DNA from 4 places in the Paenibacillus sp. FSL L8-0638 genome. Region 1 is predicted to be linked to each of the others. Evidence: riboswitches for the same ligand, from Rfam matches in the RefSeq annotation. Region 1 holds a riboswitch; each other region holds the start of a gene.
What was found. Region 1 has a riboswitch for thiamine pyrophosphate ahead of thiC (phosphomethylpyrimidine synthase ThiC). Riboswitches for the same ligand answer to the same signal wherever they lie in the genome.

Region 2: it holds a riboswitch for thiamine pyrophosphate, as region 1 does, so the genes downstream of both, MKY35_RS04625 (ECF transporter S component) here and thiC (phosphomethylpyrimidine synthase ThiC) in region 1, are expected to answer to the same signal.
Region 3: it holds a riboswitch for thiamine pyrophosphate, as region 1 does, so the genes downstream of both, tenA (thiaminase II) here and thiC (phosphomethylpyrimidine synthase ThiC) in region 1, are expected to answer to the same signal.
Region 4: it holds a riboswitch for thiamine pyrophosphate, as region 1 does, so the genes downstream of both, MKY35_RS02105 (ABC transporter substrate-binding protein) here and thiC (phosphomethylpyrimidine synthase ThiC) in region 1, are expected to answer to the same signal.

The regions. Positions count from the first base shown of each region.
Region 1 covers NZ_CP151960.1:830,807-838,824, reverse strand. The annotation lists gene MKY35_RS03745 (YitT family protein) at 1-612, opposite strand, end outside; gene MKY35_RS03740 (hypothetical protein) at 1,121-1,273, shown strand; gene thiC (phosphomethylpyrimidine synthase ThiC) at 1,396-3,240, opposite strand; TPP riboswitch at 3,428-3,540, opposite strand; gene MKY35_RS03730 (IclR family transcriptional regulator) at 3,696-4,439, opposite strand; gene MKY35_RS03725 (alpha/beta hydrolase) at 4,739-5,776, shown strand; gene MKY35_RS03720 (Fe-Mn family superoxide dismutase) at 6,033-7,412, shown strand; gene MKY35_RS03715 (lipoate--protein ligase family protein) at 7,617-8,018, opposite strand, start outside.
Region 2 covers NZ_CP151960.1:1,026,789-1,034,806, reverse strand. The annotation lists gene MKY35_RS04655 (hypothetical protein) at 1-338, opposite strand, end outside; gene MKY35_RS04650 (MetQ/NlpA family ABC transporter substrate-binding protein) at 683-1,540, opposite strand; gene MKY35_RS04645 (methionine ABC transporter permease) at 1,742-2,413, opposite strand; gene MKY35_RS04640 (ATP-binding cassette domain-containing protein) at 2,406-3,131, opposite strand; gene MKY35_RS04635 (energy-coupling factor transporter transmembrane component T) at 3,271-4,062, opposite strand; gene MKY35_RS04630 (ABC transporter ATP-binding protein) at 4,037-5,488, opposite strand; gene MKY35_RS04625 (ECF transporter S component) at 5,488-6,084, opposite strand; TPP riboswitch at 6,340-6,451, opposite strand; gene MKY35_RS04620 (TatD family hydrolase) at 6,495-7,292, opposite strand; gene MKY35_RS04615 (polynucleotide kinase-phosphatase) at 7,313-8,018, opposite strand, start outside.
Region 3 covers NZ_CP151960.1:4,583,198-4,591,215, reverse strand. The annotation lists gene thiE (thiamine phosphate synthase) at 1-502, opposite strand, end outside; gene thiD (bifunctional hydroxymethylpyrimidine kinase/phosphomethylpyrimidine kinase) at 499-1,329, opposite strand; gene thiM (hydroxyethylthiazole kinase) at 1,326-2,168, opposite strand; gene tenA (thiaminase II) at 2,243-2,932, opposite strand; TPP riboswitch at 3,071-3,173, opposite strand; gene MKY35_RS20275 (AEC family transporter) at 3,353-4,306, opposite strand; gene MKY35_RS20270 (NAD-dependent malic enzyme) at 4,381-6,102, opposite strand; gene MKY35_RS20265 (glycosyltransferase) at 6,500-7,621, shown strand; gene MKY35_RS20260 (transporter) at 7,626-8,018, shown strand, end outside.
Region 4 covers NZ_CP151960.1:471,045-479,062, forward strand. The annotation lists gene MKY35_RS02085 (ABC transporter ATP-binding protein) at 1-631, opposite strand, end outside; gene MKY35_RS02090 (ABC transporter permease) at 676-1,452, opposite strand; gene MKY35_RS02095 (MTH1187 family thiamine-binding protein) at 1,449-1,742, opposite strand; gene MKY35_RS02100 (hypothetical protein) at 2,051-2,233, shown strand; gene MKY35_RS02105 (ABC transporter substrate-binding protein) at 2,242-3,285, opposite strand; TPP riboswitch at 3,480-3,589, opposite strand; gene MKY35_RS02110 (pyridoxamine 5'-phosphate oxidase family protein) at 3,860-4,294, shown strand; gene MKY35_RS02115 (bifunctional 2',3'-cyclic-nucleotide 2'-phosphodiesterase/3'-nucleotidase) at 4,519-6,621, shown strand; gene MKY35_RS02120 (EAL domain-containing protein) at 6,893-7,954, shown strand.

The sequences.
Region 1 (8,018 bases):
ATCTTGGTGCTCCGAAATGATCATGACCGCTTTTTTGGGGTTCAGTCCTTCGATCATGAAGTCCATCACCTTCGTACCAACGTACAAAATAACGATAGTTAGCATCAATTTTTCCGGGCCAATAATAAAATAGGAAGAGAATGCGACAATCAAATCAAAAAACAGCAGACCATAACTGATATTCCAATCTAGATACTTGTTGGCAATCCGGGCTAAAATGACCGTTCCCGCCGTTGTGCCACCTACCCGTACGATTAAGCCAATGCCGGCCCCTACCAAAACTCCGGCAAAAACGGCATTAATCGTCGGCTCATGCGAATCAATCCGCCAGTTGACTGTTAAATGTAAAAACAGCGAGTTAAAAGCGACCGCAATTATAGTGTACAAGGTCGTTCTCTTGTCCAAAAATTTATATCCGACAATCAGCAGCAAGCCATTAATCACCAGATTAACGATCGAGGGAGACCACTGAAACAGATAGTACAGGATGATTGTGACCCCTGTAACGCCCCCCTCACCAAACTCATTCGGGATCACAAACAGATTAACAGCTAGCGCGAAAAAAAACGCACCCAGAATAATAAATGCGATGTCTGCAATACATTTTTTCATATATGCTCTAATCCTCTCTCTAACATTTCAAAGGATGAATCGCCAGATCGATTGGCTGACTCTTGTTGTCAAAATACGCTGACAACCAGTTCATGGTATCTACTACCAAACATAAAGTCAATACAACTTTGACACTTTAATTCGCCACCAGACTGCCTCAATCCTGACTTGAGGATTCCGCAAAATCCTCCTTTTACAAGGTTATTCGACAAAAAAACACAATCCCGACTACTAAACTAAGAAAACGGGCCTCAAGCCCTTGTTTTAGACCTAGGCACATTTTCCCCTAAAACGACCATCCTCCTAATCGGCATTTTGGACACATATGACCATCTTCCTGTTTTATGTCAAAAGCGTTTTACTTTGAAAAAATGTGGGTATAATGATTGAAACATAACCAAGCAACCTACATAGCATTACGACATCAAGTACATACAAATAGTCCTATACAGACGTCCAAAGCAACTCAATCTGAATTTGACAATATGGAATTGGAGGAATGATCTACATGAATACAATGAACTTAACCGTCCACACCCTGATGCCCTTTCACCACCAATACCAACGTGCCAACGCGGTGAGTATGCAGAAGAAAGAAGATAGCTCGGAGAAGAAGCTCAGCTTTCAGGACATTTTGAATGAAAAAATGGGTAAAAAATAAGGCGCCGTTTATCCGGTTGCATGACTAGCTTTACATAAGCCAAAAAGCCGTAGTTTCCTACATCGACTGTAGAGAACCACGGCTTTTTTTGATTCATGCGTTCCTAAACTCACACATTCGTTTTACTGACCGCCATCCCGATACTGCTCTGCCTTCTCACGCATCCCAGCGGCTACTGCTTCTTCGGTGTTCAGCCCCTTATCCGCTGCATAGGCGCGAATGTCCTGTGTGATGCGCATACTACAAAATTTGGGGCCGCACATCGAGCAAAAATGTGCTTCCTTGGCTCCCTCTGCCGGTAGCGTTTCATCATGGTAGGACAAGGCCCGCTCGGGATCAAGCGACAGATTGAACTGATCCCGCCAGCGGAACTCAAAGCGTGCCTTGGACAAAGCATCATCCCGCTGCTGCGCCCGTGGATGACCTTTCGCCAGATCGGCAGCATGTGCCGCAATTTTGTAGGTAATGACACCCTCGCGGACATCATCCTTATTCGGCAGACCCAAATGCTCCTTAGGCGTAACATAGCACAGCATGGACGTCCCGAACCAACCGATCATCGCCGCCCCGATGGCTGAGGTAATATGATCATATCCGGGGGCAATATCCGTCGTGAGCGGTCCCAAGGTATAGAAAGGAGCTTCCTTACAAATCTCCATTTGCAAATCCACATTTTCTTTGATTTTATGCATAGGGACATGTCCCGGCCCTTCAATCATGACCTGAACATCATGCTTCCATGCGATTTGCGTTAGCTCGCCCAACGTTTCCAGCTCTGCAAACTGTGCTTCATCATTCGCATCATAGATACTACCTGGACGTAGACCATCCCCGAGAGAAAAGGCCACATCATAGGCTTTCATAATTTCGCAGATTTCTTCAAAATGTGTATACAAAAAATTCTCCTGATGGTGCGCAAGGCACCAGGCTGCCATGATCGACCCGCCACGGGACACAATTCCCGTCATTCTATTCGCGGTCATCGGTATATACCGCAGTAATACACCCGCATGAATTGTAAAATAGTCCACTCCCTGCTCCGCCTGCTCAATCAGCGTATCGCGATACAACTCCCACGTCAGCGCTTCTGCTTCGCCGTTCACCTTTTCAAGTGCCTGATACAGCGGCACAGTCCCAATCGGTACAGGAGAATTCCGAATAATCCATTCACGTGTGGTATGGATATTACGGCCTGTGGACAGGTCCATAACTGTATCCGAACCCCAACGCACAGCCCAGGTCATTTTCTCCACTTCCTCCTCGATCGAGGAGGTAACCGCAGAATTACCAATGTTCGCATTGATCTTCACGTGAAAATGACGCCCAATGACCATCGGCTCACTTTCCGGGTGATTGATATTCGAAGGCAAAATGGCTCGTCCAGCAGCCAACTCCTGCCGTACAAACTCAGGCTCCACCCCTTCGCGGATGGCCGCAAATTCCATTTCGGGCGTAATGATCCCTTGTCGTGCATAATGCATTTGTGTCACTGTACGCCCTTGCGTAGCACGAAGCGGACGGTTGGTCACGCCGGGAAATTCCACCGTCTCCCGTTTGGAACCAGGTTTCAGTCCATTATCCTCCGGCTGGACGGCGCGTCCCTCGTAAGCCTCCACATCGCCCCGTTCCAGTGCCCAAGCTCGCCGTAGTGGAGGCAGACCCTGACGGATATCGACCTGATAGGCTTCGTCAGTCATGGGACCGCTTGTATCGTACACACGCAATGGCTCATGATGCTCTGTACCCTGTGGCGTATGTGTAGGATGGAGAGCAATTTCGCGCTCTGGCACGGCAATATCCGGCCGCGAGCCTTGAATATATACCTTACGGCTCCCTGGAAAGGGCGTTACCCCACTTGATTGCTTCCCGTTTGTTCTCTCTACCTCAACTTCCCTTGTTCCTGCCAACCTTACTTCTGCTGATTTCAATTCTGTTCCTTTTGTTCCTTCTACTTCTGTCGGCTTCATTGTCCATTCCTCCCGTTTCGATGAAATGACACACCGATCCGGAACCATTCCCAGGGTGGCACTGATCTATGCAAAAAAGCCGGTTCCCCAGGGAACCGGCTAATCTAACGAGGCAGCTATCCAAACCGTGCACATGTGGAATAATCCTATTCCAATGCGTCACCGTAGACAGCAGCTGCGTATACATTTCAATGGCCGATTACTTCCCTACGCTGGTATGATCCAGATCAGGTGCAAAGGGTCCGGAATCTTACACGATTCCATCTCAGCCCGGCATTACAGGCTCCCCCAGTAACTGCAATACTTCTATTCACATGAGGCGGACATAGCAGACATCTCGCCATCCTTATCAGACTACTTCAAATTTATGGCTTTGGCAACCCTTCTAGGTTCCATTTAGCAAGAAGACGCTCCTCATCAAATCACTTTGCTTGCTTCAACTGCATTCATTCTTGTTACGGAAGCATAAGCCCCATTTCCTTCGCCGCTTCGATCAAAATCGGAGCAAAGTCATGTAGCGTCTCGGGTGCAAGCCGACTGACCGGACCGGATACAGATAAAGCCGCAGTGACCTGTCCCTTCCGGTTCACAATTGGTGCTGCCACAGCAGCGGCTCCTGGCTCCCGTTCTTCATAGCTGGTCGCATAGCCCTTCTCGCGAATGTCCTGCAGCTGGGCTTTATAGACCTCCGCATCTACCGAGGGCGGCCATTCATTCCCGCTTAGCAGGGCTTTCAGCTCCTGCGCCGGCATAAAGGCAGCCAGCACCTTACTGGAGGCTCCTACAGCCAGCGGCATACGCGCACCCACAGGCGCAACCCTGCGGATCGCCTGATTGCTCTGCACGGCTTGTATGCGAATACGCATGCTGCCGTCCCGTAAGTACAAGCTGACCGTTTCGCCCAGACGGTCACGCAGTCCTTCCATTGCAGGCTGTAACAACACCGCCGGCTCGTCACTTTGGGACAAATGTGTGGATAGCTCCCAAATTCGGAAGCCAAGTCGATATTTTTCCGTTTCGGCATTCCGAACGACAAAGCCCCGATCCTCCAACGTAGTCAGCAGCCGATGAACCGTGCTTTTATGTAGACCAATTTTGGAGGCAATCTCCGTTAGGCCAAGATCCGAATCTGCGGTAAAACACAACAATATATCAAGTGCACGCTCTACAGCGCGAACGGTTAATTTACGGTCTTCCATTCGTGAACCGCTCCTCTTGTATCCATATTCGTTTCACACTATGAAACATGGTTACATAAATTATATAGAATAGTCGCGGCTACTGTAAACCGATGTTTTTGTGACAACCATATTACAGAACGAGAACAAACATCGACAATTCTTTGCATCATTTTTACTTTTCCGGTTCAGGCGTTGACTTTGGATAACCCCCATCATACGATAATAGGTATCTATACGGATATACACTATCATTTTCAAGTGGAATTATACCTAAATTCTATGAAACGAAGATCAATTTTATATAAGGAGGCTCTTACATGATTTCTACATCCCAGCGCAACTCTCAGCTACAGACCGCTGTCCAGGAGCCGTCCACCCCACTCTTTAATCCCCGTCTGCTGCGGTTCAAGCACGTTGTGATTGCTCTGCTGCTATCGGTCGTCTTTTTTCTGCTGTTTTGTTTTATTGCCTTGCATGCTTACATCGCATGGGTACTTACGAATCCTACCGTCGCGCCGCTGTACTCTAATCCGATGCAGGCCAAAAACATGCCTTATGAGGAAGTCAGCTTTCCTGCCAAGGATGGTAGCCGCATAGTACAAGGCTGGTATATCCCGGCGGATCAATCGCGGAAAACGATTATTTTCAGCCATGGTTATGGAGCTAACCGCGAAGAAAGCTGGATTCCCATGTATGATCTGGCGCATTATGCCCACAGTTTGAACTTTAATGTGGTCATGTTCGATTATGGATTCGCGTCACAAAACAGCAAAGCAGTCGCAACCGGAGGCAAAGCGGAATCCCAGCAGCTTCTCGGAGCGATCCAGCTTGCGAAGCAACGCGGCTCGTCGGAGATTATCGTATGGGGCTTCTCCATGGGGGCAGGAACCGCTCTTCAGGCGGGCTTGCAAACCAAGGATGTGGACGCAATGATTTTGGACAGCACTTTCCTGTTGGAGCCGGATACGCTGTACCATAACATTCACAATCAAATTAACCTGCCAAGACATCCCTCTTTGGAAATTCTGGAGTTGCTGTTTCCAGTCTTGAACGGCACCAGCTTGCATCAGATTCCATATCAGGAGGTTAAAAAGGAAAACTATCCGTTCCCGATCATGTTTGTGCATGGTACACAGGATGAAAAGGCTCCTTATCCTATTGCGGAAAAGCTCGCTGCCAATCAAACCAACCCACTTTCCAGTGTATGGATTGTCAAAAACGGGATACATGAGCTTATTTTCAGAGAGCATCCCCGTGAATATCTACGGCGGGTATCGACGTTTCTAAGCAGTGTACAGGAGCTGGAGGACAAGAAAACGATCGCTGATGCCCACAAACAAACGACTACGAAGTAAAGAATTATTTTTCAAAAAAACTGTATTTAATTCTTCACCTTGAAGAAGCCTGCCTACGGACACTAACCCGCTCCGTAGCTGGGCTTCTTTTTCGTTTACCATGGTATTCTTGTTCTACGTAACAGATGTGACCAGATTAAGCGAGTTCATAGACATATTCCCGATAGGACAGCGAATATACTGGGTACGTATGCATCCAGGGCAGATCTGCCAGATCCGCCGGATAGCCATAGTGGGATACGGGAGGTATAAAACGATGCTGAGTACTTATGGGTCTTTCCTGCCCTTACGTGTGCTGGAGGAAATTCGGCATTGGAAGCAGCAGGAAAGTTGGCATGTGGAAGTGATTAAATCCGCTACCGAGGGACTGGAGCCTACTTATGTACGGCTGCTGGATGATTGGCGGACTGTATTCGAACAGACGGAACGCACCGCCATAGAGTTGCTTGAAGAGCAACGGAGCGCACTTGATCCGGCAGATCAAGCGTGGCATCAGGAATGGAAACAGCTGTCGGCTGCCCCACAAGCACATACACACGAATTCACTGAACCTTCAAAACAGTCAAGGGGATTAGACGGATCATCATCTGTAAAGATGCCATCGTCAGAGTCTGCCTCAAACTCTCAGCTTGACTCACAAGAATTAAATCGTCGATTGGACGATTTGCTGCAAACCGCAAACCGTCAGTCACAGGAGTATGTACGGCAGCTCGGTCTGCTGAGCGAGCACAGTCATGCATTGCGTCAGCAGCCAAAATCCGCTGGAGTTGTATTACACGCGGCACATGAAAGCCAATATTTCCTGATCTCGACAACCCCCTTTCAAGAACCTGGCTCCATCGCAAGGGCTGCTGGGTTGTATCATGTAGCGACAGAGGGTGAGAATTACCCAGAGGAAGCGTTTCGAGAACGGCAGGCAGGCATAAGGGGAGAAGGCACATGGACGACTAAAGGCGTCAAATCCAGCCAGGCTCAACCTTCGGCAACTGAAAAAACCTCAATCGGCCGGTCGGTTCCTATTGGAGGACATCGACTCCCACCGCTCCCTTACCCCTATAATGCGCTTGAACCGTATATTGATGAAAAAACGATGCGCATTCACCATGACAAGCATCATTTGAGCTATGTGAATGACCTGAATAAAGCGGAAAAGAAGCTGGAAGAAGCCCGAAAAACAGGTAATTTTGATCTCGTAAAACATTGGGAACGCGAACTGGCATTCAACGGCGCAGGCCATTATCTGCATACTCTTTTTTGGACGATCATGAGTCCTCAAGGCGGTGGCAACCCAAGCGGGCCACTGGCTGAACAGATTAAAAAGGATTTTGGCAGTTACGATGCATTCAAAAAGCAATTCAGTTCGGCAGCCGAAAAGGTCGAGGGTGGCGGCTGGGCTATCCTGGTATGGAGTCCGCGCGCGGGACGACTTGAAATTTTGCAGGCCGAAAAGCACCAGAATCTGACTCAATGGGAGTCCATTCCGCTGCTGGCGATAGATGTGTGGGAACACGCATATTACTTAAAGCATCAGGCCGAACGCAACAAATACATTGAGGATTGGTGGCATGTCGTTAACTGGCCTGAAGTGGAAGCACGCTACGATCAAGCCTCCAAGCTAAGATGGCAACCCTTCTAGAGGTTGTTCAAAAAGTCGTCTTTCCATAACGAAGCTACTCAAGAAGCGGATTCGACGTCGAATCTTGAATTCAGCCGGGCCTTCCGTTGCTCACGTAGATCTGTCTACGCTCCGCTACTCAGTCCCTAGCTTCATCCAACTTTCTCGGTCCTGAAAAGCCGACTTTTTGAACACGCACTAATAGGCTTCTAAGCTAAAGACAAACTACACCTGCAAATCATATCGCTCTCTGAGCGCTGCCATTTGTTCGGTCCATCCTTCCGGTTGTACCAGCCAGCTATCGGCAGGTAAAATGGCTGTCTGGCTCTCGACGACACGGCGCAGAGATGCCGTGTACGCCTCAACAGACGGCACTCCAGCCAGCTCTGCCAGGCTACCCATCGTTGCCGGATCCACCCGGGGGTAATCCTGCTGCTGCACGCCTGCCGACGTATCTCCGGCTGCCTCTGTATAGAATTGCTGTACCGCCTGTGCACGCTCTGCACCGCTGCCCTCAATCATCACGAAGGCTGTGATGATATACGCCTTGGCTTGACGTCGCTGTGCAATGCCGCAAAACTTGCGGCCCCGGACGCTGACATCGTAATCCCCGGGACAGAAGGACCC
Region 2 (8,018 bases), 200 kb from region 1:
TCAATAGTTTCCTCGTCACACACAAAAACTCTGTATAAACCATCTTCAAAAGCCTGCATCGCTGTGTTCACAGCATCCTTAATATCCGGGACACCATCATTATATACGGAACCGAATCCTACTTTGCCTATCTCGCCTTGTGCCTCAACTTCCTCTCCCGTGAGGAATGGAATCAGCGCGACACTCTCCTGCTTATCCCGCAGCTTTTGAACATTCAAAGCAACGGTTGCAGTAATCAAATCTCGCAATGTTTCTGGAGCAGGACTCAGCTCTATTTCCTGTCGTGCGAGTGCGGGCTTGCGTTTTCCCAGACTTTTTACAGTTACAAGCAGCTTCATGTCGTTCCCCTTCCTTTTTATTCACGCTTTTGACCCGTTGTCAGCTGAATTTTTTGACCCATTTAAAACACCGTTAACAAAATCGAAAACGAATGTTTGTTCGTATATTTATTTTAATAGGTTCCTTATCATTACTCCATCACCCTTTATGACCAAAATTCATAATGCTGTAATACACTAAAATCTTAAAAAATAAGACTTTGTACCCTGATTTCGATGAAATTTATCCATATTAAGGATGAAAAAGAAAAAACCTGCACAAGGGAGACCATCTGCTCTTCACAGACTTCACTCCATTATACAGGTCAAATATCATCATAAATAATGTTTCAATACTTATTTAATTAAAATGCTGGAACAACGCTATCCTTGTAATTGTCCTCAAAAAATTTACGCACTTCCGGTCCGGTCATTCGCTTTGCCAGCTTTTGAATGGCATCGGAATCTGCATTATCCTTACGCGCTACCAGATTAATGGCAAAGTGTGTATCATCTTTTTCGGTAATCAGCGCGTCCTTCTTCGGTGTCAGACCGAGCGGCTTGGCATATGCGGGATACATGGCAGCCATGTCCACATCATCCAGTGAGCGCGCCAGCATCAACAAATCCACTTCCTTAAACACAAACTTTTTCTTATTCTCAATAATATCAGCCTGTGTAGCATTATAGCCTACGCCTTCTTTAAGCTTGATCAAACCGTTTTGCTCCATCATTACCAAAGAACGTCCTGTATTGGCCGGGTCATTGGCAATGGCAATAGTCGCACCTTCGGGCAGGTCTTTAACGTTCTTGTATTTTTTGGAGTACGCACCATAAATGGCGTTGTAAATTGGTTTTATTGCTACCAAATCAGACTTGTTGCTTTCATTATATTGTTGCATAAAAGGAGCATGCTGAAAGAAGTTAGCATCCACTTCATGGCTTGCCAATGCGTTGTTCGGTTGGATATTGTCTGAAAGCACGACGATTTCCAGATTGACTCCGTCCTGTTTAAGCAGCGGCTTCACGATATCCAGCACATCTGTCATCGGTGGGATGAGCGTCGCTATTTTCAGGGTCACTTCTTTTTGGGAAGTCGCTTCTTTAGACTGTGTTTCTTGTGTAGCCTGCTTTTGACCACCGCATCCGGCAACCAGTAGCATAACGACAGCAAATAGTGTAAGTAATTTCAAGTTCGTTTTCATGTTGTTTTTCCGACTCATTCGATGTGGAACCTCCAAATTAGTTGTGATCGGGAAGATAAAAATGAGTTACAGCATAGCCGCTTCGCGTGCAGATTGTTCTTCCGAACGCTGACGCTTCTCCAGAACAATTCTGCCCGCTCCGCTTTGAAGGCACTGTAAAGTCATTTTTATTTCCCATAGTGGGCGGTGCAAGTGTTAATGAAGAGATTCATAAACCATTTACCGCTTGTCGATCCGGCGGGATATGGTGCTTCCGGTGAACTGGATCGTTTGTACGAAAATAATCATGACGACGATGGTGAACGCCATCAAGCCTGTTTCAAAACGCTGGTAACCGTAGCGGATGGCAAAATCGCCTACCCCGCCGCCACCCACAATGCCCATCACCGTGGAGTAGGAGATGAAGCTAATGGTGGACGTGGTCAAACCCAGTACAAGCCCAGAACGAGCTTCCACGTACAGAAATTTGAAGATAAGCTGAAGAGTGGATGCCCCCATAGAAGTAGCGGCTTCAATTACACCCTTCGGCACCTCAAGCAATGATTGCTCCACCAGCCTCGAATAATAGGCGATGGCCACCACTGACAAGGGAACCGTAGCAGCCATCGTACCCAGCGCCGTCCCTACGACCAGACGTGTAAATGGAATCATAAACACGACGAGCAGCAAAAACGGGAACGAGCGGATGACATTGACCACACTGTTCAATAGGGTGAACAGCAGTCGATTTTCATATTTTTGCCCTTTGCCGCACAAATACAAAATCGTTCCTGCCGGAAGCCCTAACAGTACAGCTGCTGCGATGGAAATCCCTACCATGACAAACGTCTCTCCGATGGCTTTCCATATCTCAGACTGATATTGCGCAATGATGTTCAGCATTTCATTCATCAGCTTCACCTGCTTTCGCTGTTGAACCTACCGCAGCGTCAGCTACACGTTGCGTGGAAAGCAGCTGTCCATCCCGCATTTCTGATACATGGGTACAAATGTTGCGTACCACGTCCATATCGTGCGTTACAATTACAATGGTAACTCCCAGTTCACGGTTGATCTCCCGTAACACGCCCAGAATATCCGCGGTCGTCTGCGGATCAAGCGCCGAGGTCGGCTCATCACACAGCAGCACCGCAGGTCGATTCGCCAGCGCTCTGGCTATCGCTACACGTTGCTTTTGGCCTCCGCTCAATTGTGCCGGATACTGTTCTGCTTTATCAGCTAAACCGACGAATTGCAGGCATTCGCGCACACGTTCTGCTCTCTCTTTTTTCGCGACACCTGCCAGCTCCAACGGCATTGCTACATTTCCACTGACCGTCCGATTGTGAACAAGATGATAATGCTGAAAAATCATCCCTATGGATCGCCGCGCTTCACGGAGACGTTTTTCCGGCATGCGAGTCAGATCTTCCCCGTTCACAACCACGTTTCCCTCATCCGGCCTTTCCAATACATTCATCAACCGGAGCAAGGTAGACTTACCGGCACCGCTGGCACCTATAATACCGTGGATTTCCCCCTCCTCCACTTGAAGGGACACGGATTGAACCGCATGAAATTGGCCGCTTGAGGTGGTATAATGCTTGCTTACCTGATGCAGCGTAATCATGAAACCTGGCCTCCTGATGATCCATTTCTCAGGGAAAATGTAATAAGCCCGCCAGCCCAGGCGGGTCTGTACGAGCCGTCAATTCCCATTGCATTAATATACCACAGAGCAGAAAACGGGCAAAGCCTTTTGACAACAATTAACGTACATCCCACACCCCTACATAAGGAAAGCAAATCCCAAGTCCCCAAGCCAGCGTAAGCATGACGACAAAATAGAATATGAATACAATATCTATAGCCGAATAGCCGATCGCATAATAATACGTTCGCTTGGTTTCATTGGTAAAACCCTTGGCTTCCATAGCAATAGCAATGCGCTGGGCACGCCGAATACTTTGAGCGAGTAGCGGAATCGCATACCTGCGAAGCGTGGCATACATATTCCATTTGGACACATGCTGATGTAAACCTCGAATACGGTGGGCTTGTCTCAATGCCTGGAATTCCTCCACCATCATAGGCATCAACCGCATGGCTGCCAAAAAGCTGTATGCATACTTCGGAGGGAGCTTCCATTGCTGCATCAGTGAATAAAAAAGGTCCACTGGACGAGTCGTTAAACCAAACAACAAACCTACCGCAGCCATACTCAGCGCACGAAAGCCCAGATGCATGCCTCGGTAAAAGCTTTCCTGCGTCACATGGATCAAGCCCCATGTCCACCAGGTCGTCACCCCTTTGCCGAACATCATCATGCCCGTTGAAGTTGAAATAAACACCAATATAAAGGGAGACCCGTATAGCAGCAGCCTCTTCCATGGATGGCCTGACCAGACAAGCAGCAACAGCATAGCACACGCAACATTAAACATGACATTCGGATCATGAATGACTATAACGACCACAAACAGGATGGAAAACATCACGAGCTTTAGGCCCGGATTCACGCGATGCAGCCATGTTTTATGATGGGGAAAGGACAGGTTCATACTGTAGTTCCCCTTTCTGAATCCGCCATGTATCGGTACAATATCGACGGACAATTTCCGGGTCATGGGTGACCATCACAATGGCCGTGCCCGCCGCTCTCAGCTGCTCCAACATATCCAGCATGACAAAGGTATTACGCGCATCCTGCCCAAAGGTCGGTTCATCGAGCAGCAGCACTTCCGGCTCACGAATCATAGCCGTAGCAATACTCAACCGCCTTTTTTGGCCTAACGAAAGCTGATACGGATGACGCTCGTCCAGCCGCTCCAGTCCGAACTGTACGAGCATCCGATCGACCCGTTCCCGGCACTGTTCAACGGTATACAAGCTCTTGGGTAACGAATACTCTAGTTCCTTTCGTACGGTATGCGATACAAATTGCAGCTCGGGATTTTGAAACGCGAACCCGATACGCTCTGCCAGTTGTTCTGTACTGCCTGCCTCAATTCCGCGCACGCTATAACGTCCCTGTGTGCGAAGTAAGCGCATCATGGAGAGCAGCAGCGAGCTTTTGCCAGCCCCGTTTTCACCAACCACGCCAATCCAGTCGCCAGGCTTCACCTGCGCATGCTCCACATAAATCACTGAACTTAAACCGCGGAGGCCGCTAAAATGTTCCAGCTCCAGCACATCAGTCCCCGTACCATTCTGCTGTGTCACTGCTTCACTCCAACGTGGCGAAGACGATTCATTCCATACTCCCGGATGCCACACGCCGTACTCGGACAATGCCTGCCGGTGCACATGAAATACTTCTTCGGCCCTTCCATCCGCAATGATCTCCCCTTGAGCAGAAAGCACCACAATCCGATCCACATCATGGACAATTTCATTAATTTTATGTTCCACGATCACCAGTGTCTGGTCTGCCGAAATGTTGCGAATGGTATCCCACACCTGTGTAGTGCCTTCCTCGTCCAACAAAGCCGTGGGCTCATCCAGAAAAAGCACTTCTGGCTCCATAGCCAGCACAGACGCAATCGCCAGCCGCTGCTTCATTCCCTGTGACATACTGCCAATGGGCATATGTATATCATCCGTCGATAGACCAACCTGTATCAGTAGCTCGCGAATACGGGATCGCATCTGCTCCCGGGGAACCTGATTATTTTCCAACACAAAAGCCAGTTCCTCATCTGCATATGACATACAGAACTGCGTATCAGGATCTTGAAATACAATACCTGAGACACTTGGGATTACAGCAGCATCGCATTTCATAGGCACTTCTATCGTGCGTGGAATCAGACCGCTTAACACTTGGAGCAGTGTTGATTTACCGCATCCACTCGGTCCCAGTAGCAGCAGCTTTTCCCCCTTGCGGACAGACAAAGACATATTGTGAAAAAGCAGCTCTTGCTCACCGGGGAATTTCAACCGTAGCCGGGTGATCGAAGCCACCACATCTTCGGTTGCCCGGCTCATCAATCCAGCCCCTTATAATCTTGTTCCGTTGCAGGCCTCAAACTTCGCGTGACTCCGGTTACCTCCAATGCCTTAGCCAGATAGAACGCGAATACCCCGGCAATCACAATACTGCCAATCATCCGAAATCCAATATACAAAACATAGTTCCAAGTCGATAGCTGATCAATATACCCGTAGCTGAAGTCTAAAATCAGAGAAGTGACAGCCGCCCCAGCCGCAGCTAGCGAAGCAACCCACAGGTTTGCGTTCCGATACAGAAAAGCCGCAAAAAACAGCTCCGCTCCCAAGCCTTGCAGCAGGCCATAGTACAAAGTGGACATGCCCCATTCGCTTCCCAAAAAAGCACTGACCGTTGCCGCTGCCACCTCTGCCAAAATTGCAACACCCGGCTTGCGAATGATGAGATAAGCAAACGTGCCTGCCATAAACCACATGCCATACATCAGTTGCTCGGCGTGTAGCCCAAATGGTTTCATCAAATCATAGGCAGGCCCCCATATTTTATAGACCAAACCGAACACAACAGATATCACAATCGTGACCAAAATATCAGTCAGCTTCAACCCTTTGGACGCTCTTACAGTAGTATTCATTATTGCGTGCTCCCCTTTTCCTTATAGTTGGCCTCTTGGCCATAAAAAAAAGCTTGTCTGGAGCTGAATCTCCAGGCAAGCTTTATGCGCAGTAAAAGGTGAAGCACCATACAAAACGTCATTTGTCGATATGCCTTGATGCCTTATATAACCAGTAGTGTAAGCTACTACACTGATATTAAGCCAAGTCAGGGTCAAGGTAAAATGCTAGGACATGCATTGAATCTATCGACAACCGCAAAACAAGCGGCATTCTTGTATAGTGTTCTTGGTTTCTCTACGCTGGCATTACCCAGATCAGATTTTACGGTCAGTGGCAAGGGCCACCCTCTCAGCCTGACTTTCTCAAGCTCCCGACAATGCTTTTTTAATTCACTATAATATATACCACATTTTTGGCTTTGACAATCCTATAATCCGAAGAAACGCTTAGCCGTTTCCGTCGTCGCAATTTCGATCTCCATCATGCTACGGCCTGTGCACTCGGCAATCGTAGCGGCGATGTGAGCGAGATACATCGGCTCATTACGCCCTTCTTTGGGCTTCACGGGCAGATTACGCGGGGTCAGAAATGGAGCATCCGTTTCAATCATCAACCGGTCTAGCGGAATATCCCTAACCAGCTCACGCAGATGTTTGCCACGCCGTTCGTCGCAAATCCAGCCGGTGATCCCGATATACAGTCCCATTTCTACATACGTATGCAGTTCCTGTTCCGTGCCGGTAAAACAATGCACTACCACTTTATCGACAAGCCCTTGATACTCCCGCAGCATAGCGGCAAAGTCCTCATGTGCATCTCGTTCATGCAGAAATAACGGCATTTTCAGCTCACCCGCCAGTTGGATTTGCTCGCCAAACCATCGGCGCTGCACATCACGTGGCGAAAAATCACGGTTATAGTCCAATCCGCATTCCCCTATGGATACGACCTGCGGCTGACCCGCCAACTGGCGGAGCTGCTGAATCGTGTCTGCACTGCAGTCTTTGGCATCATGGGGATGCACGCCAGCTGTCGCATACAGCTTGCCCGGATAACGCGCTGCATACTGAGAAGCTTCCCGACTGCTGCGGACACTGGTCCCGGTAATAATCAGCGGTGAAATCCCTACAGCCGCGGCTCTCTCTACCACCTGTTCCCGATCTGCATGAAACGAACGATGCATCAAGTTCACACCAATATCAATTAACGGTGTACCCCTTTCCATCTCAATCCCTCCCTCGCAAACTACAATCTTGGATCAATCGGCTCTGATTCCAGAGATAGTGCGGCAAGGACGCATTCATGAATACGATCTACCGTATCCTTGCGGACAAAACGTTCCACGCCTTCCATACCAAGCGCTCCTTCCATCAGGGCATGACGCTCCTTTTTGTTCGTTCGACGCTGCTTCAGACGCTTTAAATTCTCAGGGGCAAGATAATCCATACCGTAAATGATGTGCAAATACTTCCGGCCTCTCACCTTGATTGCAGGCTGAATCATCTTGTCCCGATTTTTCATCAAAAAGCGTTCCGGCTTGATCACAATCCCCTCATGACCATCCTCTGTCATCTCGTTCCACCAACGAATGACCTCTTCCTCACTTGCTTCGTCCGTGATCACGCGATACTCTGTCTCCATAAACAGGGAAGACAGCCCAGCCAGCTCCCGGTTTTGCTCCATATGCCAAATATGAGAATGGTCGAAAAAAGTCTTTCCGCTGTGTGCCAGCGTATGAAACGGTGCGATACGAATTTCATCCAGACCGTCCACATCCCAGCAATATTTTTGAAAAGCCTCTTGAAACGTCACGGCATTCGCGTACTTCTGTTCCATTTCCTCCAACCAGTCTCCAACCTCTCGGCCCGCAACCTTCGCCTGCTTCAGCTTGTCTATCAGCTTACTGCGATCCAGCAGAGCTGCCTCCCCCACATGGGCATACTGTGCAGCA
Region 3 (8,018 bases), 2.1 Mb from region 1:
CAATTCCCGCTTTACGCATCTCATATAAAATTGCTGGCCCATGTACAGCATGGGCATCATCCTTCGAGAGGGTGGGATAGATTGGCCCGACGCCGAGATAATCAGCACCTTGCAGAATGGCTCGACGTGCTTCCTTAATGGTATGGGCGGAGACGCCTAGAATTCGATTTCCGATTCGCTCGCGGACGGTTTCGGCAGATTCATCGTCCTGACCGATGTGAACACCGTCAGCGTCGATTTCAAGAGCCAGCTCCACATCGTCATTGATGATGAAGGGGACACCAGCGTGGCGGCACAGTTCCTGTAGCTGGCGCGCAAGTTCGAACATAGGGATACCCGTTAATGCGCCATGGCCTTTTTCCCGGAATTGGACCATGGTTGCCCCGCCAGCCAGAGCCTCCTGCACGACCCAGCCTGGTTCCGCTAGGCAATTCACGCTTCCAAGCACCAGGTACATCTGTAGCTGGCGGCGCACCACCTCTGACAACATTCTGCCGCTCATAGAAGCATCTCCTGACGACGACGGAAGGCCCAATGATTGGTGGGCCCATGTCCCTGTCCAAGCTGCAAAGATTCCTCAATCGCCGCCTGGATGAAGGCTTTGCCATTCGAGATAGCCTCCGGTACAGACATCCCTTTCCCTAATTCTGCGGTAATTGCTGCCGAGAAGGTGCACCCAGTTCCGTGTGTATGGACAGTCCGTACTCGCTTGCCGCTCAGCTCTGTAAAGGCGGTTCCGTCAAAGAGCAGGTCAACAATCTGTTCGCTGCTCTCGCTCTCGTCAGCGTGGCCACCCTTGATCACAACGAATTCTGATCCCATACTGCTAATATGTCTTGCAGCCTCGCGGCGATCCTCCATCGTACGGATGCTGATCCCTGTCAGGGCTTCCGCCTCCGGAATATTTGGTGTAACGACCAGGGCCAAGGGGAGCAAGTCGTCCTTCAAAGCCTGCACCGCTTCCAGTTGCAGCAGCTCAGCGCCTCCCTTGGCAATCATCACGGGATCGACGACGACCTTTTTCCAGCCGAACTTTCGGATCTGCTCGCTCACAAGACGGATGATACCTGCATTAAACAGCATGCCAGTCTTCAGGGCATCCACTCCAAGGTCTAATCCTACAGCTTCGATCTGTTCCGCTGTTGCTTCCTGTGGCAGCGGATATACGCCGTGGACCCCTAAAGTATTCTGTACGGTAACGGCCGTAATAGCCGACATGCCGTATACGCCAAGCTCTTGAAAGGTTTTGAGATCGGCCTGAATCCCGGCCCCGCCGCCACTGTCCGAACCGGCAATCGTCAGTGCTCTGGGTACACGAGTGTCTGTCATCGCGCACCACCTGCTGTGGTTGTTCCGGCTTCACGGACAGTGACATGCCCCTCCAGCGAACCTGTATGTAGTTTGGCGAGCTCGTCGAGAAAGGCAATCTGGAAGCTTCCGGGCCCCAGTTCTGCGGTACGTGCTGCGGCTCGGGAAGCTGCTGCACCGTAAAATGCCAAGCCTGCCGTACCTGCGAGCAGCAAGTTGGGTTCAACAGCTGCAAAGGCACCTAACACAGAGGTCAGCAGGCAGCCTGCTCCGGTTACCTTCGTGAGCAGTGCGTCTCCGCCGCTAATCATTCGTGCTTCGGCCCCATCGGTGATGACGTCCTCTTTTCCAGTAATGACAACCATAGTATTGAGCGTTCGAGCAGCCCGAATTGCCAGATCGACATTGCCGCTGTCAGCACTGTCACCAGCATCTACGCCTTTAATCTCACGGGCTTCTCCAACAAGATGCGCGACTTCGGCTGCATTGCCCCGCACCAATGAGATTTTGACTTCTCTCAGGATTCGCAGTGCCGACTCAGTTCTAAAGCTCGTTGCTCCCGCACCGACCGGATCTAGCAGGACCGGGACACCGTGTGCATTTGCTGATTGTCCAGCAATGATCATGGCATCCACCAGTTCGCGGTTCAGCGTACCGATGTTTAATACGACGGCTCCCGCTATTTTTGCCATGTCTGCTACTTCCTCGGGTGCATAGGCCATCACCGGGGAGGCGCCCAATGCATACAGGCCGTTGGCCGTAAAGTTGGTGACTACCACATTGGTGATATTGTGAACGAGGGGTTTGCTATTTTGTACCTTCGTTAGGAGATCCGAATAACTTTTTTCCCATGTACTCATCATGATTATCCTCTCTATAGTTGGTGGTTCAACAGGACATTAACCGTACTTCACGCATCGAATTGACAGGCTGACTATTCCAAGACCGTTGCCTGCATCTGGACCGGCCATTCTTCCTGCTTATAAGCCATGTCCCAGAACTTATATTCCAACTGGCAGCTCAGTATAAAATGCTCAATCATCCGCTCCCGCTCAGCAGCCGTTGCGCCTTCCGCCCAAGCATCTACACGTTCTCGGAACTTGAGTGTTGTATCATTAAGCTGGTCTCCATAGAAGCCCATCCATTCATAGAACGGATGGGACTCATCCGGCTTTACTTCATCCAGTAGCCTGCGGCCAATCTGGGCATACGTCCACATACATGGCAGCAGCACAGCCAAGATCTCACCCAGGCTGCCCTCATGCGCAACCGTCAGCATGTGACGGATATAGTGATGGGCCGACGGAGCGAGTGGATATCCCTGCAACTCTTCATAGGTCACCCCTGCGACAGCACAGAAATTTTGATGCGGATGAACCTCGCTGTGGAGAATAAAAGAGATTTGTTCATTAAATACAGCCATGTCCTCCCGATTCGTGCATTTGGAGATTGCGATACCATATATCCGCATGTAGGCGTTCAAATATTCAAAGTCCTGTTTTACATAGTGAATCAGCTGTCCCCTTGTCAAACTTCCTTCAGCAATACCTCTCACAAAGGGATGCTCAAAAATCGCTTGAAAAATGCCGTCCGCCTGCCGACGGAGTTCTTGTGTAAAACTCAATTTCCCCACCTCCATTAAATTGAAGAGCAAGAAGTCCTGTAAGGATACAATTCTGGAACAACGCTAAAAAGCCGCCCCGGAAAACTGGAGCGGCTTCAACAATAGGCCCAATGCGCAAAAAAAACGCTTGAAACCTTATATATAAAGGCTCCACTTTCCTACGCTAGTGCGAACTAGATCAGGTTCAAAGGGTCCAAGATACGTTCTTGTCTCAGCCATAGTGGCTCCCCTAGTGGACTTCTATTCTTTTGACTATTACTGTACATTCGTTCATACGCTATGTCAAACATACGTCTCTCTGGTCAAAGATCAAGTGATAGAGCTGAAGTTCGCTTTCGAGGGGAAAAAAGTGCTGGAGAAGGTCAGTTCCGTCTACACGAAGGAGTTTGCGGCAGGCTTCACTGTCTAATTAATCAGCATTTATACCAAAAGAGAAATCAGAACTGGGAGTGTAACGAGCGATATGACAGCACTGATGACAAAGGAGGAGGCTGTTTCTGATTCCAGGCTTTCGAAACGGGTGGCGATCATAGCAGCGACTGCTGAACCCGGGAAGGAAACGAGCAGAACTGCCTTCACAGTATCTGCAGACGACAGACCGCACAGGTAGGCGATCAGCAGCATTAATAAAGGCTGCACAATTGTTTTTAACAATGCGATGGCAAAGGCACTTACACTAAAACTAATGTTGCGTACGCCAATGGTCACTCCGACAGCGAATAAAGCGGCCCCGGACGTAATGTCTCCGATTTGATTCAACGATTTGTTCAACAAATCCGGTGAATGGAAGCCGAACAAGGTCAAAATTACACCAATCAGTGGAACCAGCGCCAGCGGTTCTTTTAATCCATGAAGAATGGAGTCCCAGATTAACCTTCCGAGGTGACCGTTCCGTTCTTTGCCTGAATTCCGGCTGGCTACGGTAGCTATAATAGTAGCCGCCGGGTCAAGGACGGCATTGACTACAATTCCCGTGAGCGCAATCGGAATGGCGACAGCAGAGGAACCGTAGATGGCTCCAAGCACCGGAATACCCATAAAAGCAAAGGTAGGCTGTGCTGAGTTCAAAGCAAACATAGCGGCATCCTTCACTGACTGCTTCCCCGCAAAGCGGGACAGTAGAAGGAGAACGGCAAAAAAGCCGACAATGCCAATGAACAGTGCCAGCAGGAATGGCCATTGCTCGATGAGTGCTTTCCTGTCCGTTGTCGTGATACCGATGAATAGATGCGCAGGCAGTGCAAATTTGGTAACGAGCGCATTTAAGGCCTTGGAGGAAGAGGCATCAAAGCTTTTGTAATGCCCCGCTAACCACCCTAAAATAATTACGAAAAAAATCGGCACCAAAATATACAAGATATGTCCGACACTCATAGATCGATTCTCCTTGCTTAAACTGACGTATTCTGCCTGTCTGAACAAGGCAATATTCTTCCCTAAACGGTGCATTAGTGAGGATGATGAATTACACTTTCTACTGCTTTGACCTTCGTATATTCCGGTTTCCACATTGCATCTCGTATAGCTTGTTCCACATTTGAAATGTGTGCTTGGGCTACCTGATCCTGAATCGCAGCTTTCGCAACCGCAACAGCAACAGCGTACGAAACATCACGTAATTTTCGGATATGAGGGAGCAGCGCACCGCCAGGCTTATTCGAATCCACGCCATTGGCAACGGCATCTGCTGCGGCTGAAAACATCGCAGGGGTAATCCTTTTGGCTTTAACTACGATCGCACCCAGACCTAGTCCCGGGAAAACAAAGGCATTGTTCGCCTGTCCAATTTCAAATTCAGTACCGTTATAGGTGACGGGCTCAAAAGGACTTCCGGTAGCGATCAATGCTTTGCCATCGGTCCACCGGATTAAATCCTCGGGTACCGCTTCGGCAAGGTTTGTAGGATTGGACATGGGCATGATGATCGGGCGTTCTACATGCTTGGCCATTTCCTTGATAATCTCTTCTGAAAAGGCACCGGCTACACCGGAAGTTCCGATCAATAGAGTAGGCTTCACCTGACGGATGACCTCCAGCAGTGGTATTTTTCCGTCATCCGACCGCGTCCATGAGCTGACCTCTTCTTTTTTACGTACATACGGTTTCTGATAATCCAGGACATCTTCCATATCGTCCGTTAACAGCCCGCGGTAATCAAAAGCCCAAAATGGCTTGAATGAATCCTCCTCCAAAAGACCATCCGCGATCATGGCTCCCCGAATTTGGTCAGCGTTGCCGATTCCTGCTGCCCCCGGGCCAAAGACAACTACTTTTTGCTCACGCAGCGGAATCTTGGTGACACCTACCGCCGAAAGAATCGCAGCCAAGGTTACCGCTCCTGTGCCTTGTATATCATCGTTGAAGGTGAGAATGCTTTGCCCATATTTTCTTATAATATGGCGGGCATTTACGCTACCCACATCTTCCCAATGTAAAAGCGCCTTCGGGAATTGAGCTGACGTTTTGCTGATAAAAGTATCAATAAACTGGTTATAGGCTTCTCCGCGAACCCGTTTGTGGCGGTTTCCGATGTACAGCGGATCATTCAGCAGCTTTTCATTATTCGTGCCCACATCCAGTACAATGGGCAGCACTCGCCCGGGATGAATGCCAGCCGCAGCTGTATACACAGCAAGCTTACCGATAGCAATGTTAATCCCCCCGACACCCCAGTCTCCGATGCCCAAAATACTTTCGGAATCCGTTACGACGATCAGATCCACATCTTCACCACTCAAACCGGAATTATAAAACGCTTGTCCAATACCGTTCGGGTTATCTATCGACAAATATACGCCCCCAGGGCGGTTGTACTCGTGACTATATTCTTGAATCGCGGTTCCGACGGTCGGTGTATAGACTACGGGTAGCATTTCACTTAAATGATCGGTTAGTAGCCGATAGTAGAGGACGACATTTCGGTTGTGGAGGTCGTTGAGAGAAGCATTTTTACGTAGCATGGTAGGTTGTGCGAGAAATTGCTGATATGCTCGTACGCTCTGTTTCTCCAATGAAAGGACGGTTGGAGGAAGGATTCCATCCAAACCCAGTTCTTTGCGTTCTTCTTCTGTAAAAGCAACGCCTTTGTTCAAAAGGGGATTTGCCAACACATCCTTCCCCCGTAAAGGAGTAGATAATGACCCATCGCGATTGACATAAAATGCTTCCATAGAAAGACCTTCCTTCTGTTCATTTACATAACTATTCATAACGAAAGATGACATGTTATCCATAGTATGGACGTGCCAATTTGTTTTATTCGTTTATTTCTATATGACAAAATAACCATATTCATTTCTTTCTATTGATCTAAAAGAACTAATTTTCGATATGGATTCGCTAACTAATGCTGAGAATTTTGGTTCTAATGAATCAGGTCTAAATACTCTGTTTTTATCAAATATGAAAATCAGTTTTTCTTCTCTTATTCCCTTATATATCATGGAGTGTCAGCTATTTTGTTAAGAAAATATGAAGTATTTGGACATTAATTTAACCCCTATAAACAAACATTTTTAATTCTTTTTCAACAAAATAGAACTATTCGGAGGAAAAGGAGAGGTTTGTGTGCAGGGACCTATAGCCATTTTTAGCGATAATGACAGGGCTATTGATTATCCCAATGTAATTTGTTTTTACCAATATATACAGTGCAAGGACACGGAGGCAGCTTCAGTCTACGAGAACGCATGTTGCTGCTTGATTGATTATAGGGAGCCGGGGCAGGCGGTGCGGAAAGCCAATCAGATCCGCAGCCAATTTCCGCAAATGCCATTGTTACTGGTGACGGATGTAACATTTCCGTTCAGTGATCAGCATATGGTGCAAATCACCGGAGTAGGCCGTTTGCGGCTGCTATTTTGGCAAGCCAATGACACCGAAGAAATGCTTTCGGAAATACAAAGCTTGCTCTATCCCGAGTATTCGACCAAAAGCCAACATATTGCATTTATCTTGTCTGTATATAACGAAGAGCAACGTTTTGTTCATGTCAAAACCTTTGCTGAACGACTGCAAGCCTTTATCCGTAGCCATATTATTGAAGGTTCGATTTATCTCATTGATGATGGTAGCCACGATGGCACCCATGCCTTGATTAAAGCGCTGGAGGCAGCAACGGACTTATCCGTAAACCGGATTAATCAGAATCTTAGTCCGCTGCTTCAAACAAGGGAATTGGGACGCAATACACGTAAGGCAGGGACGTATCTGGAAGGGATGCGGACCATTGGTGCGGATTACTACGTATTTGTGGACGCGGACGACTCCTTTTTTATTGAGGATATTGCCAGAATGATTAATGTTGTTCAGCAGGGCTATTATGATGTCGTGATCGGAACCAAGGATATGACCGCCGAGAATCGGTCTTTATTGCGATCTGTTGTCAGCTTTGGTAAGCGGGTCATTTCCCGTCCTTTTTTACCCACAGGTGTGGTGGATTCCCAGACTGGGCTTAAAGTGATGAGTTCGGTTGCAGTGAAACGGATGTTTCCGCATTTAAAGGAACAGCTCGGATTGGCGCTGGATCTAGAAATGATGTTTATTGCCAAGCGACTCCAGCTTCGTGTGCTGCAATTACCCGTCAAATGTATTGACCGCGATGGATCGCACATCCATGTCTGGAAGGATTCCATTCGTTTTTTGCGCTCTATCATTGATATTTGGCGACTGGATCGGCGGGTGAGATAACAACGTGAACAACCGATTGCGTTCGTTAATGTTTCCTCTCTTTAATGTGCTGCTTAACGGGTTTAATTTTTTCTTCCACATTACAGCGAGCTGGTATCTTACCGGACAAGCTTATGGTCAAGCGAATGCGTTGCTGGCCCTCTTTGCACTGTTGTCCGTTTTGGGCTTATCCATCCAGCTATTGACCGCCAAGCTGGTATCCAAGGGTGACAAGATGCTTGCGCTACGTAGCTTACCGCTCGGTTCTCTATTACTAAAAGCACCTTTGGTGCTAACTGTGCTTGCCATGATTATTTTACTCATGTTTCATCCGTTATTGCGCTCGCTTTTAGTCGTCGATTCCGCCCCGCTAATCATGCTGTATGGCTTGATCGGCCTACATATTTTGGTGAGTTCG
Region 4 (8,018 bases), 360 kb from region 1:
TGTCTGCACGTGTCAGCGCATCGAGTGCGCTGAACGGCTCATCCAGCAGCATTAATTCCTGCGGGCTGAGCAGTGCGCGAAGAAAGGCTGCGCGCTGTTGCATTCCACCAGACAGCGTATGTGGATACGCCTTGGCGAATTTGCCTAGTCCAACCTGCTCGAGCCATTGCAAGGCTTCTTTGCGACGCTCGCGTTCACTGGCGTACTGAGGGGGTACTGCTGTATTTTTACTTGGGGCATTTTCCTGCCCCAGCATTACGTTGTCCAGCGTGGTACGCCATGGGAAAAGGGCGGGCTGCTGTGGCATATAGCTGATATGCCCACGTTCACCAGTCATGTCCCGTCCGTGCATACGGATACGTCCCTGCTGTGGTTTGAGTAGCCCACCGATGATGTGAAACAGCGTACTTTTGCCGCTGCCTGACGGACCGATGAGGGAGACGAATTCTCCCGGCTTGACGGTTAGGGATACATCCTGCAGTACGGGCAGTAAGCTTCGCTTTTCGCGGAAGGCGAGGCTGATCCCGTCCAATTCCAGAGCAGGAGGGGCAGTCGAAGGACTCTGCTGTTCCCGGGCTCGTTGTTCATTAGCCACGTTATGTGATGATAAGTCAGTCGGATGCAGACTCATACGTGCCACGTCCTTTCTTTGCTGTATTTAATTCAAGGAGGAAGCTATTCCTGATCTGGTTTCCAGCGAACCAGCCATTTTTCCAGTAGTACTATGATGACAAACATCAGTAAACTGAGCGCGACAATGATGCCGATGGCGGCAAAAATGAGGTCCGTGCGATAGGCCGATTTTTGCAGCAACATATAATATCCGATTCCTTCGCTCGCACCAATCCATTCGGCAATAATTGCGCCCATCACACTGTAGGTGGCAGCAATCTTGATGCCGGAGAATACTTGCGGCAACGAGTGTGGCAACTCCAGCTTCATAAAAATAGCCATGCGGCCTGCACCCGACATCTGCATATAGTTCATCATCATACGGTCCGTCCGTGTCAGCCCGTCCATGGTCGCTACAGCCACGGGAAAAAAGCATACTAAGGTAATGACCATCAGCTTGGGCAACATGCCAAAACCAAACCACACCATGAGCAGCGGCCCCAGGGCGATGATCGGAATGTTTTGGCTCAGGATAAGCAGCGGATACAGGGCGGATTTGAGAAAAGGAATGGTATGAAGAAAGATGGCGATCAACAGTCCCGTTGCTGTCCCTATAGCGAATCCCGCAAGTGTCAGGCGAATTGTAGCCCATGTATGGGCACCAAGCAGCGCCGTCTGGGCTATGCCCTCGTGTACGATGAGGGATGGAGCTGGCAGTAGCCAGGATTCAACATGCAAATAGGAAACCGCCCCCTGCCAGGCCGCTAAAAAGAAGAGGACCGCCACAAGGGGCGGCCATACGCTTTTCCACCAGGATGCGTTCTTGCCTTTCGGATTCATGGGCGATATTTCTCGGTCAGCTTGTTCATGCTGATGCCTTGTGGGTTATGTGCGATTTTGATCTGTGAAATGACGCTGGGACTGCCCGCTTCCGTCAAAGCCTCATGCATTTCTTTAACCACTTTCAGCAACTCGTCGAGCTCGCCCTCCATGGTCGTATCCAATGGGTTCACCTGATGTTTGATACCGGAGCGCTGAATGACCTCAATCGCCTTATCTACATACGGGTAAGAGTCCTCGTTATTAGGAGTTTTAGGGATTACTTGAATACTGAGCAGTGTATTAGCCATGCAAATTCACCTGTCCTTCATTTGGAGTGTTTTAGAAAAATAGGGTGGTTTAAGGCGTTTGAGACCGCTCCGCGTTTCATTTGGTCTTACGATCGCTGTTGCAGGGGGATTCTTGGATTATTTAAGTTTTCAAAGGTAAGAATTCCCCTGCAAAGGCGAACGCTCCGCTTCTCCAGATTTCAAATGAACCGCTACGCTGCTGCCCGCCTTAAAAGCACCCTATTTTTAAAGCTGGTTTGTGCGGCATTTTTAACACACAAACGTACCTACTTAGCGCTTAGATAATATGAAACTAAAGAATAAACCAAGTGGAACGAGAACGAAGTGGGCGGAATGGTGCTGTACAAGCGTTAGCATTCGCCTTTGTAACCAGATTTCAACCTCTGGATATTCATAAAAGAAATCTGGATATAACAGCGATGGGAAGCATCATCCGACTGCGTAGTGGCGCTTCGTTCACTTCTCTAGTTCAGTCTTATTTAGCGTTTTAACAACATAATCAACGCTTGGGCAAGAAGTCGTTTGTGAAGGCCTTATCGACTTCCAAAGGCTTGCTGAGCAGCTTGCGTTCGTACATCCAGTCCGAATAGTTTTGCCATACCTCCGCTTTTTGCACGCCCCATTGCGCGGCATCATCCTGATAACGTGGGCTTAGCCATTTTTGGCTGGCAAGTACCAGTTTTTTATCCAGCTCCGGTACAGCTTTGCTTAAGATGTCCGCGGCTTCTTCCGGATGGGCGATAGTGTATTCATAGCCTTGGGCGGTAGCGTCCATGAACGCTTTAACCAGCTCGGGATCATTTTTTATCGTCTGTTCGTTGCTCACAATTACAGGCGTATAGTAATCGAGGCTTTTGGAATAATCTTTTACATACAGCATATCCAATGGCTCACCTCGAAGTTGGGCCTCGATTCCGGTCCATGCGTAGAAAATCCAGGCAAAGTCGATATCCCGCTTCACGGCTGTAAAATAGTCTGCATTACCCATGTTGACGATCTTCACTTTGCTCACATCGCCTTTGTCTGAATCCATGATGGATTTCATGACCGCTTCTTCTACGGGAGAGCCCCAACCGCCGTATTTTTTACCTTCAAAATCTTTCGGGCTTTTAATTCCGCGATCTACCGGGGCTGCGAAGCCTGAGGTATTATGCTGAATCACCGCAGCGATGGATACAAGCGGCACGCCTTGCGTGCGGGCCTGTGTGACGCCTTCTTGGTAGCTGATACCAAAAGGTGCAGCATTAGAAGCAACCATTTGATCGGCTCCGCCTGAACCAGGTTGAACAATTTGGACATTCAAACCTGCTTTTTCGTAAAATCCTTTGTCCTTGGCGACATAGAGTCCCGTATGATTCGTATTGGGTGTCCAGTCGAGCACGATTTTAACATCTTTGAGCCCCTTTGCCGGAGTAGACGTTTGAGTGTCGGTAGCGGAAGCCGCTTCTTGGGATGTAGGGGGACTTCCACCGCAAGCGGTCAGGGTCAGGGCCATGAGCCACAGACTGATCAGTCCCAGGCTTAATATTTTCATGCGCTTCATCGTTAGTGTTCTCTCCTTTTGATTACCCGGTATCCATCCAATCAGACAGCTTAAGTTTCCCACTTTCATAAAAATAACATCTGCCGGACGCGATCTTTCCAACAACTTAATCCTCAACAAAAAAAGCGTCCCGAGTTTCCGGGACGCTTGCGCTTGTATATACCAAAGTAAGGGATGGTCCTATGTAAAAAAGGCACATCTTGCTTAAGCATTCCTACGCTGGCATTACCCAGATCAGGTTGTAAGGGTCAGTGTCTTGGGACACACTCTCAGCCGGCCGATTCCAGCACCCCTGGCATTGTATGGTTTAATGGGTTCATTTATTCGGGTTTACTACGACGATTATATGCTTTGAATGCAGGTCTGTCCAGCATGAAGGGAGAGATGACGGTTCATTTGCCGAACGACAGGGTACACTTTTACTGTGAGCTTTGATCTGAAAATGAGTATGAATCAATCCGATTCGATCCGGTCATGTTATTTTCAGAACAGCAGCGCAGGTAGGTTCAGATGGGCTGGTGCCCAATGGCATGGCCGTAGAGAATTCTAATTCGTGAAAAGGAGTTGTTGTACTGTGGGTAAAACGGAAACATTGGATCGCAACCAACTGGAACAAGCCATTGTGAAGGCTTTGGATAACAACAAATTTTGTTCGTTAGGTACGGTAGAGGGTGGCAAACCGAAAGTACGCTATATGGCCCTTTTTAACGATGGAATGAACATTCATCTGGCGACAGATCGCAAAACGCATAAAGTGGATGAGCTAAAGGACAATCCGAATGCTTACCTGCTGCTGGGTTATGAGGTTGGCGGTACGAAGGAAGTTGTAGAAGTGGAGGCTACCGTCCAGATTACAGCTGATGAGGGGCTGCGCAAACAAGTGTGGAACGATTCCTTGAAGGAATGGTTCTCCGGACCGGATGATCCCGATTATGTCATTCTGGACGTGAATCCGACTCGCATTGAGTATGTGGGTCAGCAAACGGAGCGCCAGGTGTGGAAGAAATAATACGAATATAAATGGATAGACCAGTGAATCTCCGAGTTTTTATTAGGAGGTTTGCTGGTTTTTTTATGTTTGAGAAAATTAATTATTTTTTCATAAATAATTTTAAGTAAATGACTACTCTTTTGTCTGGCGTTGGATTAAAATAGAAATGGTGGGTTCAAGGCTTACATATATGTGCAAAAGTATGTATATGAGGCATACACCTTAATGAGGAGGGGTATATTTTGTTATTACGTAAAAATTGGTTTAAAGGGTTTACAGCAGCAGTTGTAGCTTGTAGCATGCTGGTGTTTTCAGCCGTTCCATCCTGGGCAGCTAGTGATTCTCGTGATAGCGCTACGGTGAATTTGCGGATCATGGAAACAACGGATATCCATGCGTCCCTGATGAACTACGATTACTATTCGGACAAAGAAACCAACGAGTATGGCTTGGTTAGTACAGCTAGCTTGATCCAGAAGGCACGTAGTGAAACAAGAAACAGTATGCTGTTCGATAATGGTGATTTGCTGCAGGGCAACCCATTAGGCGATTATATGGCCCGCAACAAAACCTTTGAGAAAGAAGGCGGTGTCCATCCGGTCTACAAGATGATGAACCTGATGGGCTATGATGCAGCTACAGTGGGCAACCATGAATTCAACTACGGTCTCGACTTTCTGGACAAATCGCTCAAGGGAGCTGATTTTCCTTATGTAAATGCGAACGTTTATGTTGATAAAGGGGGCCAAGCTACTAAAAATTATTTTACCCCTTATCAGATTCTTGATAAAACAGTAACGGACGAGAAGGGCGAAGAGCATACACTCAGAGTGGGTGTGATCGGTCTGGTCACACCTCAAATTATGCAGTGGGATGAAGCCAATTTGAAGGATAAAGTCGTTACGAAGGATATTGTGGAAACGGCGAAAAAGTTTATTCCTCAAATGAAGACGGAAGGTGCTGACATTATTGTCGTGCTTGCGCATACCGGTTATGAGGATGTGCCACAAACGCCACTGATGGAGAATGCCGTTAAGTATTTGAGCCAGGTGGACGGAATTAACGCTATTCTGTTTGGGCATGCTCATAAATCTTTCCCTGGCCCTGATTTTAAAGATATGAAGGGTGTAGATCTGGATAAGGGAACCATTAATGGCGTACCGGCCGTGGAAGCTTCCTCATGGGGCAAGGATCTGGGTATCATTGACCTGAGCCTAGAAAAGAAAAATCGCGAGTGGAACGTGACTAACTCTCAATCTCAAGTGCGTCCGGTTGTGAGCACCACTAATCAGACTGTGCAGTTTATCCCTGAATTTAAACTGATTGATGCGGTCAAAGAAGAGCATCAAGGAACGCTGGATTATATTCGCCAGCCTGTAGGAACAACGACGGCGCCAATTACCAGCTATTTTGCATTAGTGCAGGACGACCCTTCCATTCAAATTGTGACGAATGCACAGAAATGGTATGTTCAAAACCATCTCAAAGGAACTGAATACGAAAAACTTCCAGTATTGTCGGCAGGCGCTCCATTCAAGGCCGGCGGTCGAAACGGAGCCGAGTATTACACTAATATTCCTGAAGGTACGGTAGCGATTAAAAACGTGTCCGACCTGTATGTGTACCCGAACACGGTTCATGCTGTAGAAGTGACCGGTGCTGAAATTCAGGAATGGCTGGAGTGGTCTGCGGGTCAGTTCAACCGTATTGATCCAAAGCAAACTGAGGAGCAATCGCTGATCAACAAGGATTTCCCAACCTACAATTTCGATGTCATTGACGGTGTGAATTACCAGATTGATGTAACGCAGCCTGCACGATATGATGCCAAGGGAACTATTATTGATTCTTCAGCGCATCGTATCAAGGATCTGCAATACAATGGGAAGGCTATTGATCCTGCGCAGAAATTTATCGTAGCCACCAATAACTATCGTGCTTCCTCATCCAAACTGGCCAACCCAGATGGCAAACGAATTGTGATGGCAGCACCGGATGAAAGTCGTCAAGTCGTTGTTGACTATATTCGTACGAACGGAACGATTAATCCATCGGCGGATGGCAACTGGTCTATTGCTCCTTTTGGTCAGGCAAAGGTTACTTTCGAGTCCTCTCCTGATGCCAAAGACGTGCTGGCAGGCAATCAACAAATTTCATACTTGAGCGGCGCGGCAGACGGCTTTGCCAAATACAGCTTAAAAGCTGGCGCTAAGCCTAGTGCAGCAACGACTCCTGTAAAGGAAGCTGTGGCTCCCGCGAAAGCAACAGCAAAGCCAGCTGTTAAAACGACCAAACCGGCGGCTGTTAAACCAGCTAAAACAACAAAGCCAAAGGCGTCCAAATAACTTCGAATTTTAGTTTTCGTTTAATATCAGAATGAAGCAGCAAGTCTCTTTAACCAAGAGATTTGTTGCTTTTTTTAATGTCAAAAAAACAGCCCCGAATTATTATGAGTGTAAAAAGGTTTTGTTTTTGTCGAATATGTACTTAAGTCCTAAGTTATCGTTAAGAATAAGCTGCTTTTTTGTAAAAAAACGTAATTATATAGTACTTTTGTTCTAGTTATTTGTGATATAATGGTGAAAAAACCGGAAAATTGTTCCGAGGAGGACCATTATGACATGCAGCAATTGCAGCATCATATTACCTATAAAGGATCAAGGATTGCTTAGAATTAGGTATTCCAGGGTGTCGCTTACTCCAGCATTGGATGGTTTGGGTATGCTATCGGAACAAATGAAGCAGCAACATGAGCGTGAGGGCGGCATAGAGTTTCGCTATGACAGCCGTTCAGAGTTGGAACAGCTGGTTAACGAACTGGCTCGTCTGCCGCAGGAATACTTGAACCATATACAAGTTGTGGTGACTGGCTTGCATCATGTCGAAGGATATGAGGACTGGCTTTTATTTAGTCAATTGCAAGCCAGACTGCAACATCCGGATATCGTGAGTATTATTAAGGATCAAAGTTTTTCCAGCCATATGCAGCCTATTGTTGACCACAAGCTGGATATTATCGGGTTTGAGTTTTTGCTGCGTCCGTCACATGCGGAGAGACCTTTTCAGCCTTTCCGACTGTTTGAAATCGCCCGTGAAGCTGGCTTGCATGCTCATCTGGATCGCTCGGCTCGTTATTCCGCTATTGAAAAAAGTGCAACATGCCTTCCGGCGGGGATTAAACGTTTTATTAACTTTCTCCCTTCCACCATTTATAATCCGGCTTATTGCTTGAATCACACCTTTGAGACGATTGATCGGTTATCCATGAGTACTAAGGATTTTGTATTTGAGGTCGTAGAAACGGAAGAGATAGACGACCTTAATTTTTTGCATCATATCTTTGAACAGTATCGTAATCGAGGAGTTTCAGTTGCCCTGGACGATGTGGGGGCAGGCTATTCTACGACAGAGCTTATGAATTGCCTTCAGCCGGATTATGTCAAAATTGACCGTAGTATAATTGACGGCTGTCATAGTAACAGTAATCAGAAACGGCAAATCACAGGAATTGTAGAATCGGCTTTTCGTTTTGGAGGCCAAGTGTTGGCTGAAGGAGTAGAGCAGATAGAGGATTTTGAATTTTGTCGTGAAGCAGGTGTGTCACTGGCTCAGGGTTATTTGTTTGGCAAGCCGGAGCCCGGTCCGCCCTCCAATTTTATGCTTAGCAGCGTAATATAGTCAGGAACAAATTTAAGTAGATGTAGTTTATAAAAATTGGAGCTTAAATAAGGCTGTCGTATAA